Regions from separate parts of the Stenotrophomonas riyadhensis genome, predicted to be linked through region 2. Evidence: predicted binding sites of a transcription regulator. Region 2 holds the regulator's gene; the other holds the start of a gene.

Region 1 (3,401 bases), 1.2 Mb from region 2:
GGCAGGACTCAGCCGCCGCGCAGGTTGCCCAGGCGCGGGGTGCTGCGACCCAGCGGCATCTTCAGCTTGCCGATGGACAGGATGCGGCTTTCGGCGATGCGGTCGGCCGCACGCTGCGGCGCGATGTTCTCGCGCTGCGACAGTTCGAAGATGCGGGTGAGGTTGTGATAGATGCTGCGGATCAGGCGCATCGCGCGTTCGCGGTTGTAGCCATCGATCTCCAGCGACACGTTCATCACGCCACCGGCGTTGACCGCGTAATCCGGCGCATACAGGATGCCGCGCGCATGCAGCTCGTCGCCGATTTCCAGGCTGGACAGCTGGTTGTTGGCGGTGCCGCAGATGATCTTCGCCTTGATCCGCGGCAGCGTGTCGGCGTTGATGGCGCCTTCCAGCGCGCACGGTGCGAACACATCGGCGTTCACTTCGTGGATCTCGTCCGGCTTGACCGCTTCGGCGCCGAAATCGCTGACTGCACGATCGACCAGCGCGCTGTCCAGATCGGTGACATACAGCTTGGCGCCGCGGTCGCGCAGCAGCTTCACCAGTTCCATGCCGATATGGCCCAGGCCCTGCACCGCGATGCTGGTCTTGCCCACTTCCTCGTGGCCGAACTTGAAGCGCATCGCCGCCATCAACGCCTGCAGCGCGCCGTAGGCGGTGAACGGGGCCGGGTCACCGGAACCGCCATGGACCTGGTGCACGCCGGTCACGAACTGGCTCTCCAGGTAGATGTTCTCCATGTCGTTGACGTCGGTGCCGACGTCTTCGGCGGTGATGTAGCGGCCACCCAGCGAATCGACGTAGCGGCCGAAGGCGCGGAACAGCACCTCGGTCTTGTCCACCTTGGGGTCGCCGATGATCACCGCCTTGCCGCCGCCCACGTTGAGGCCGGCCAGCGCATTCTTGTAGGTCATCGTCCGGCTCAGCCGCAGCACGTCGGCCAGCGCTTCATCGGTGCTGGCATAGGGGCGCATGCGCACGCCGCCCAGCGCCGGGCCCAAGGTGGTGTTGTGGATGGCGATGATCGCCTGCAGGCCGGCATCGTGGTTGTGGCAGAACACCACTTGTTCGTGGCCGGTGGTGGCGAGGGTTTCGAATAGCATGGCGTCTCCGATGGCGCGAACAGCGGCGAACTGCAGCGAACGGCCAGTGAACGGTAGGGTCCCAAAACAAAAAAAGCGACGTCGTCATGGCTGGGGGACGGGTCGCGCGGCGCCATTCTAGTCCATTCCCCCGGCCGCTGCCGTCGACTTTGGCAGCCGTCGGGTTAAAGAAGGTGAAAGTGCGGCCGATGCTGCGACGACGGCGGGTGGCCGGATTCGCGTGAAGAGGCAGGGCGGTCAGTGACGGCAAGGGCACCACAACGACAGGGCGGGCGGCGATGACGCCGGCCTGGTGGCGATCACTGCGTGGCTGGCTGGCGCGCTCGACCGGGACGGCACCGTCCCGGTTGGCGGCGGCGTCGCGGCAGGCGGTGGCGGCGGCTGCGGCCAGCCTGCAGGGCGAGGCTCTGCCCTCGGCCGAGATCGCTGCACATCTGCAGCGTGGCCTGCATGCACTGGCCCTGTACCCGCGCCTGGCCGGTGAATCCACGGCGGTGCAGGCCGCGGGGTTGGGCGAGGCGGTGGCGCGCGCGCTGCAGGACCGCGACTGGGCGGCCCGGCACCTGCCGCGCCGTCCTCAACTGCTGCCGCAGCTGATCCAGACCGTCAACGACGATGCCGCCTCGGCACGGGTGATGGCGGCAATCATCGGCCAGGATCCGGTGCTCACCGGCAACTTGTTGCGTATCGCCAACAGCCCGGCCTACAAGGTGCACGAGCGGCCGGTGGAAAGCCTGCAGCGGGCGGTGACCCTGGTCGGCACCGAGGGCGTGCGACAGATCATCAGCGCCGTACTGGTGCAGCCGGTGATGCAGGTGCAGTGCGAGGTGTTCCCACAGTTCAGCACGATCATCTGGGAGCACGCGCTGCTGGCCTCGCGCGCAGCCGCTGACCACGCACGCACGGTCACCTTTGGCGATGCCTTCGCCGCGCAGTGGCTGGGCCTGGTTCAGGGCCTGGGCGCAGCGCTGGTGATGCGCCAGCTGCTGCAGGAAGCGCAGGCTCGTGGCGAGACCGTGGAGCCGGCGCTGGCACTGCAGCTGTTGCAGCAGTGGTCGTTGCCGCTGGCGCAGCGGGTCGCCGCCGCCTGGGAGTTGCCTGAGCCGGTGCATCAGGCTTTGGCGGTGAATGCGCAAGGACCGTTGGCTGACAGCCTGCGCCTGGCCAGTGCGGCGGCCGCAGCGAGTCTGCTGTGCCGGCATGGCCATGCCAGCCAGAGCCGCATGCTGGCCCTGCTGGAACAGCTGCCTTCGGCGCCGCCGCATGCATTGCGCTGGATCTGGCGACGCCTGCATGGGCGCAGCGTGGAAACGCTGGATGAGGCCGCGCAGGACGAAGCTGGACCGGCCGCCTGAGCGCTACAGCTGCGATTCCACCGGCAGCCAGCTGATCACGCGCGCAGTCCAGCGCTTGCCGAGGCTGGCACCGGGTTCGGCTTCCACCCAGTGCGGCGGTGGCTGCCGCTGCAGCCAGCGCAGCTCATCATTGCGCCCCAGTGCCAGCCACCAACTGTGTTCCGGGCTGGCCAGGCGCAGGTACTCGTCGCGCAGCTGCGCGCCCAGCACCGGGTCGTCGAACAGCACGCCCATTTCGGTGTTGAGGTAGGCCGAGCGCGGATCGAGGTTGAACGAGCCGACGAAGCCACGGCGATCATCGACCACGAGTGCCTTGGTATGCAGGCTGGCGCCACTGCTGCCGAACAGGCTGGTATCCAGCTGGCCGTGTGCCTTCAGTTCGTACAGCTGTATGCCAGCCTTCAACAGCGGCACGCGGTAGCCCATGTAGCCGCCGTGCACTGCCGCTACGTCGTTGGCGGCCAGCGAGTTGGTGACCACGCCGACCTGCGCACCGCGCGCGGCCAGCGCCGACAGGCCTTCAACGCCTTCGCTGCCAGGGACGAAGTAGGGCGAGATCAGCAGTGCGCTGCGACGGGCGGTTGCCAGCTCGTCGCTGAGCGTGTTGACCAGCCAGTTGCGGCGATCATCGTCGCGGTGCTTCATCGGCGGATCGGAGGCGATGCGCACGTTCGTGCTCCAGTGCAGTGGCTCCGGGCTGGGCCGTTGCAGGCGGCGCGAGTCGGCCACGCGCTGCAGGTAGGGTTGGGCCTTGGCATGCATCGCATCCAGGTCCGACTGCTGCACGAGTTGCCGCAGCTGTTCATCGCTGTACGAGGCCAGCGCGGAAATCGGGATGGCCGCGCTGCTGTTCCAGTAGTCGTCGAAGATCCGGTTGGCCTGCTGCACGGCGGGGCCGGCCACCACCAGGTCCAGGTCCTGGAAGTTCACATCGTCGCGC
Region 2 (3,401 bases):
GAAGCCAGCACCGCCCTTGAGCGTGTGGTAGCCGCGGAACACCGCGTTGAGCTGATCGCTGTCCTGCGGTGCCTGCTCCAGCGACACCAGCTGTTCGCCGAGGCGATCCAGGATCTCCTGCGCCTCGATGATGAAATCGGCAGTGATGTCGTCGGATACCGCGCTCATGCTTACAGCCCCAGATCCGACAACAGGTCGTCGGCGTCGTTCTGCGAGACCGCGTGGCGGTCCAGTCCCTTCAGTGCCGGCCCGGCCAGTTCCGGGTCGGTGCGATGCTGTTCCGGCGGCAGGCCGAGCGCGCCGAAACCTTCATGCACGCGGCGGACGATGCCGACCACGCGGCGGATGATCTGGCCGGTCAGGTCCTGGTAGCTCTGGGTCAGGGCGATCTCGGTGAGGTTGTGGCGGATGCGATCGAGCTGCGCGTCCTGGCCCGGCTGCAGGCCTTCGGCGCGCAGCTGTTCGGTCAGGCTGCGGCATTCTTCGGCCAGGTCCAGGGTGCGGTGCGTGGCCTGTTCGGTCATCGCCACCACGTGGTCCAGGCGCGCGCAGGCATCGTCCAGTTCGCCGGCTTCGCTGGGTACGGTCGGCAGTTCACCCAGCGCCTGTCCCAGTTCGCGGGCCAGCCGCGAAAGGCCGCTCATCATCGGCTGCGTGCGCAGCGCGACCAGTCCGTCGATGCGCTGCCGCCAGGCGGCCTCATCACCGGACTCCAGCGCGTCCAGGGCTTCCTGCAGGCGCAGGGCGAGGGCGTTCTTGTCGACCGTGGTATCCATCAGGCGCTGGCCGCCAGGCGTTCGAAGATCTTGCCGAGCTTCTCTTCCAGCGTCTGTGCAGTGAACGGCTTGATGATGTAGCCGTTCACACCGCTCTGGGCGGCTTCGATGATCTGCTCGCGCTTGGCTTCCGCGGTGACCATCAGCACTGGCAGGGTCTTCAGCTTGGCATCGGCGCGGATCGCCTTGAGCAGCTCGATGCCGGTCATCACCGGCATGTTCCAGTCGGTGACCACGAAATCGAACGGCTGGCTCTGCAGCAGCGACAGCGCAGCATGCCCGTCCTCGGCTTCGGCGGTATTGGTGAAGCCCAGATCGCCCAGCAGGTTCTTGACGATTCGACGCATGGTCGAGAAGTCGTCGACGATCAGGATGCGCATGTTCTTGTTCAAAGCAGAATTCCTTTGTTGTTCATTCCGGGTGGCCGGGGGCAGCCACCTCGGGCATGTTCATTCTTCCAGGCCGGCGTCTGCCGCCTCGAAAATCTTCAGTCGACCACGCAGGCGCAGCACGGCCTGGCCGTGGATCTGGCAGACCCGCGACTCGCTCACGCCGAGCACCGCGCCGATCTCCTTCAGGTTCAGTTCCTGCTCGTAGTAGAGCGAAAGCACCAGCTTTTCGCGCTCGGGCAGGTGGCCAATGGCCTTGCCCAGTTCGCGACCGAATTCGCCCCGCTCCAGCACCTGCTGCGGGGTCGGTCCGCCCTGGGCGACGGTGTCCAGCTCGCCCTGGTCCTCGATGCGCGATTCCAGGCTCAGCACCTGGCCGCGCGCAGCGTCTTCCATCAGTCGCAGGTATTCGGGCAGCGGCATCTCCATCGCAGCGGCCACTTCGGTGGCGCTGGCGGCGCGGCCACTGCTCTGTTCCAGGCGGCGGATTGTGGCGGCGGCATCACGAGCACGGCGGTGCACGGAACGCGGCACCCAGTCACCACGGCGGATCTCATCGATCATCGAACCGCGGATGCGGATCGAGGCGTAGGTCTCGAACGAAGCACCCTGGTCGGCGTCATAGCTGCGCGAGGCCTCGATCAGCCCCATCATGCCGGCCTGGATCAGATCGTCGACTTCGACGCTGGCAGGCAGGCGTGCGGCGAGGTGGTGGGCGATGCGCCGCACCAGGTCCGAGTGCAGGGCGATGACCTCGTTGGCTGCCGAGCGCTGCACTTCCCTGTATTGGGCTGCGCCTTTCATGCCGCCACCCCGCGCTGCTTGAGGATGCGTTCGAGGAAGAATTCAACGCCGCCACGCGGTTCGGTCGGCGCCTGCCAGCGTGCGGTGCGGCGCGCGATCTCGGTGATCGCAAGCGCGGCGGGGCTGGACGGATAGGCCTTCACCACCGGCTGCTGGCGCTGCACCGACAGGCGCAGCCAGTCATCCTGCGGCACACAGCCCAGGTAGTTCAGCGACACATCGGCGAGGAACTTCTCGCAGACACGGGTCAGCTTCTCGTACAGCACGCGGCCCTCGTTCGGGTCGCGCACCATGTTGGCCACCACCTGGATACGGTCCACGCCGCGCTCGCGCGACAACACCTTGATCAGCGCATACGCGTCGGTGATCGAGGCCGGCTCGTCACAGACCACCACCACGGTGTCCTGCGCGGCCTGGCAGAAGGTCAGTACGCCGTCGGTGATGCCGGCGGCGGTGTCCACCACCATGATGTCCAGTTCGCGCTCCAGCTCGGAGAACACGTTGACCAGGCCAACGTGCTCGGCCGGGGCGAGCTCGGCCATGTGGCGGCGGCCGGACGCGGCCGGGACCACCAACACGCCGTTCGGGCCTTCGACGATGACGTCTTCCAGCGAGCAGCGGCCGGCGACCAGGTCGGCCAACGTAAAGGTGGGGTTCAGCCCCAGGATCACGTCGATGTTGGCCAGGCCGAGGTCGGCGTCCAGCAGCAGCGTGCGCTTGCCCATGCCGGCCAACGCCACGGCCAGGTTGGCCGAGACGTTGGTCTTGCCCACGCCGCCCTTGCCGCCGGTCACGGCGATGGTGCGCACAGGGCCGAGCGGCTCGCTGCGGGTGGCCGACAGCGGGAAGGTCTTGGTCAGCTTGGCGTACTCACGCGACGGCATGGTTCAACTCCGGGTTGCAGGGCATATCGGCCGCTCGGCGCAAATCTTCAAGGCGAAGTACAAGATTGGCTGCACTGGCCCGGTGCAGGTCCTCCGGGACGTCCTGGCCATCGGTCACCCAGGTGATCGGCAGGGCATGGTCCACGGCCACCGACAGGGCGTTGCCGAAGCGGCCGGTCTCGTCCAGCTTGCTCAGCACCAGGCCCTGCAGGTTGGCGGCGCCGAAGCGGCGGACCACCTCGTCCATGTCGCCGAAGCTGGTGTTGGCCGGCAGTACCAGCAGGGTGCGGACCTGGCGCGCGGCGCGCAGCCACTGCAGCTGGGCGGCCAGTGCGCGGTCGCGCGGGCCCAGGCCGGCGGTGTCGATCAGCACCAGCTTGTAGTCCTTCAGGCGTTCCAGCAGCTGGTCCAGGTCGGTGCCGCTGTTGGCCTCGTGCACGGCGATGCCGAGCTGGCGGCCGTAGCCGTACAGCTGCTCGCGGGCGCCGATGCGGGTGGTGTCGGTGGTGACCAGGGCGACGTCACGCGCAGCGTGCTTCTCGGCGAAG

The links. The regulator FliA, encoded in region 2, starts transcription of late flagellar genes. The targets are predictions, from matches to a motif close to TAAAGTTTNNCNNNCNNNGGCCGATAA.
Region 1: the regulator FliA is predicted to act here: its motif matches at 1,272-1,298, upstream of SriyCCGPB3_RS15740 (HDOD domain-containing protein).

The regions. Positions count from the first base shown of each region.
Region 1 is NZ_CP155568.1:3,363,785-3,367,185, reverse strand. Features, by position in the region: gene SriyCCGPB3_RS15745 (Glu/Leu/Phe/Val dehydrogenase dimerization domain-containing protein) at 9-1,106, opposite strand; gene SriyCCGPB3_RS15740 (HDOD domain-containing protein) at 1,385-2,461, shown strand; gene SriyCCGPB3_RS15735 (phospholipase D family protein) at 2,465-3,401, opposite strand, start outside.
Region 2 is NZ_CP155568.1:2,154,271-2,157,671, forward strand. Features, by position in the region: gene SriyCCGPB3_RS10130 (chemotaxis protein CheA) at 1-168, opposite strand, end outside; gene SriyCCGPB3_RS10135 (protein phosphatase CheZ) at 171-776, opposite strand; gene cheY (chemotaxis response regulator CheY) at 776-1,168, opposite strand; gene SriyCCGPB3_RS10145 (RNA polymerase sigma factor FliA) at 1,226-1,969, opposite strand; gene SriyCCGPB3_RS10150 (MinD/ParA family ATP-binding protein) at 1,966-2,853, opposite strand; gene flhF (flagellar biosynthesis protein FlhF) at 2,840-3,401, opposite strand, start outside.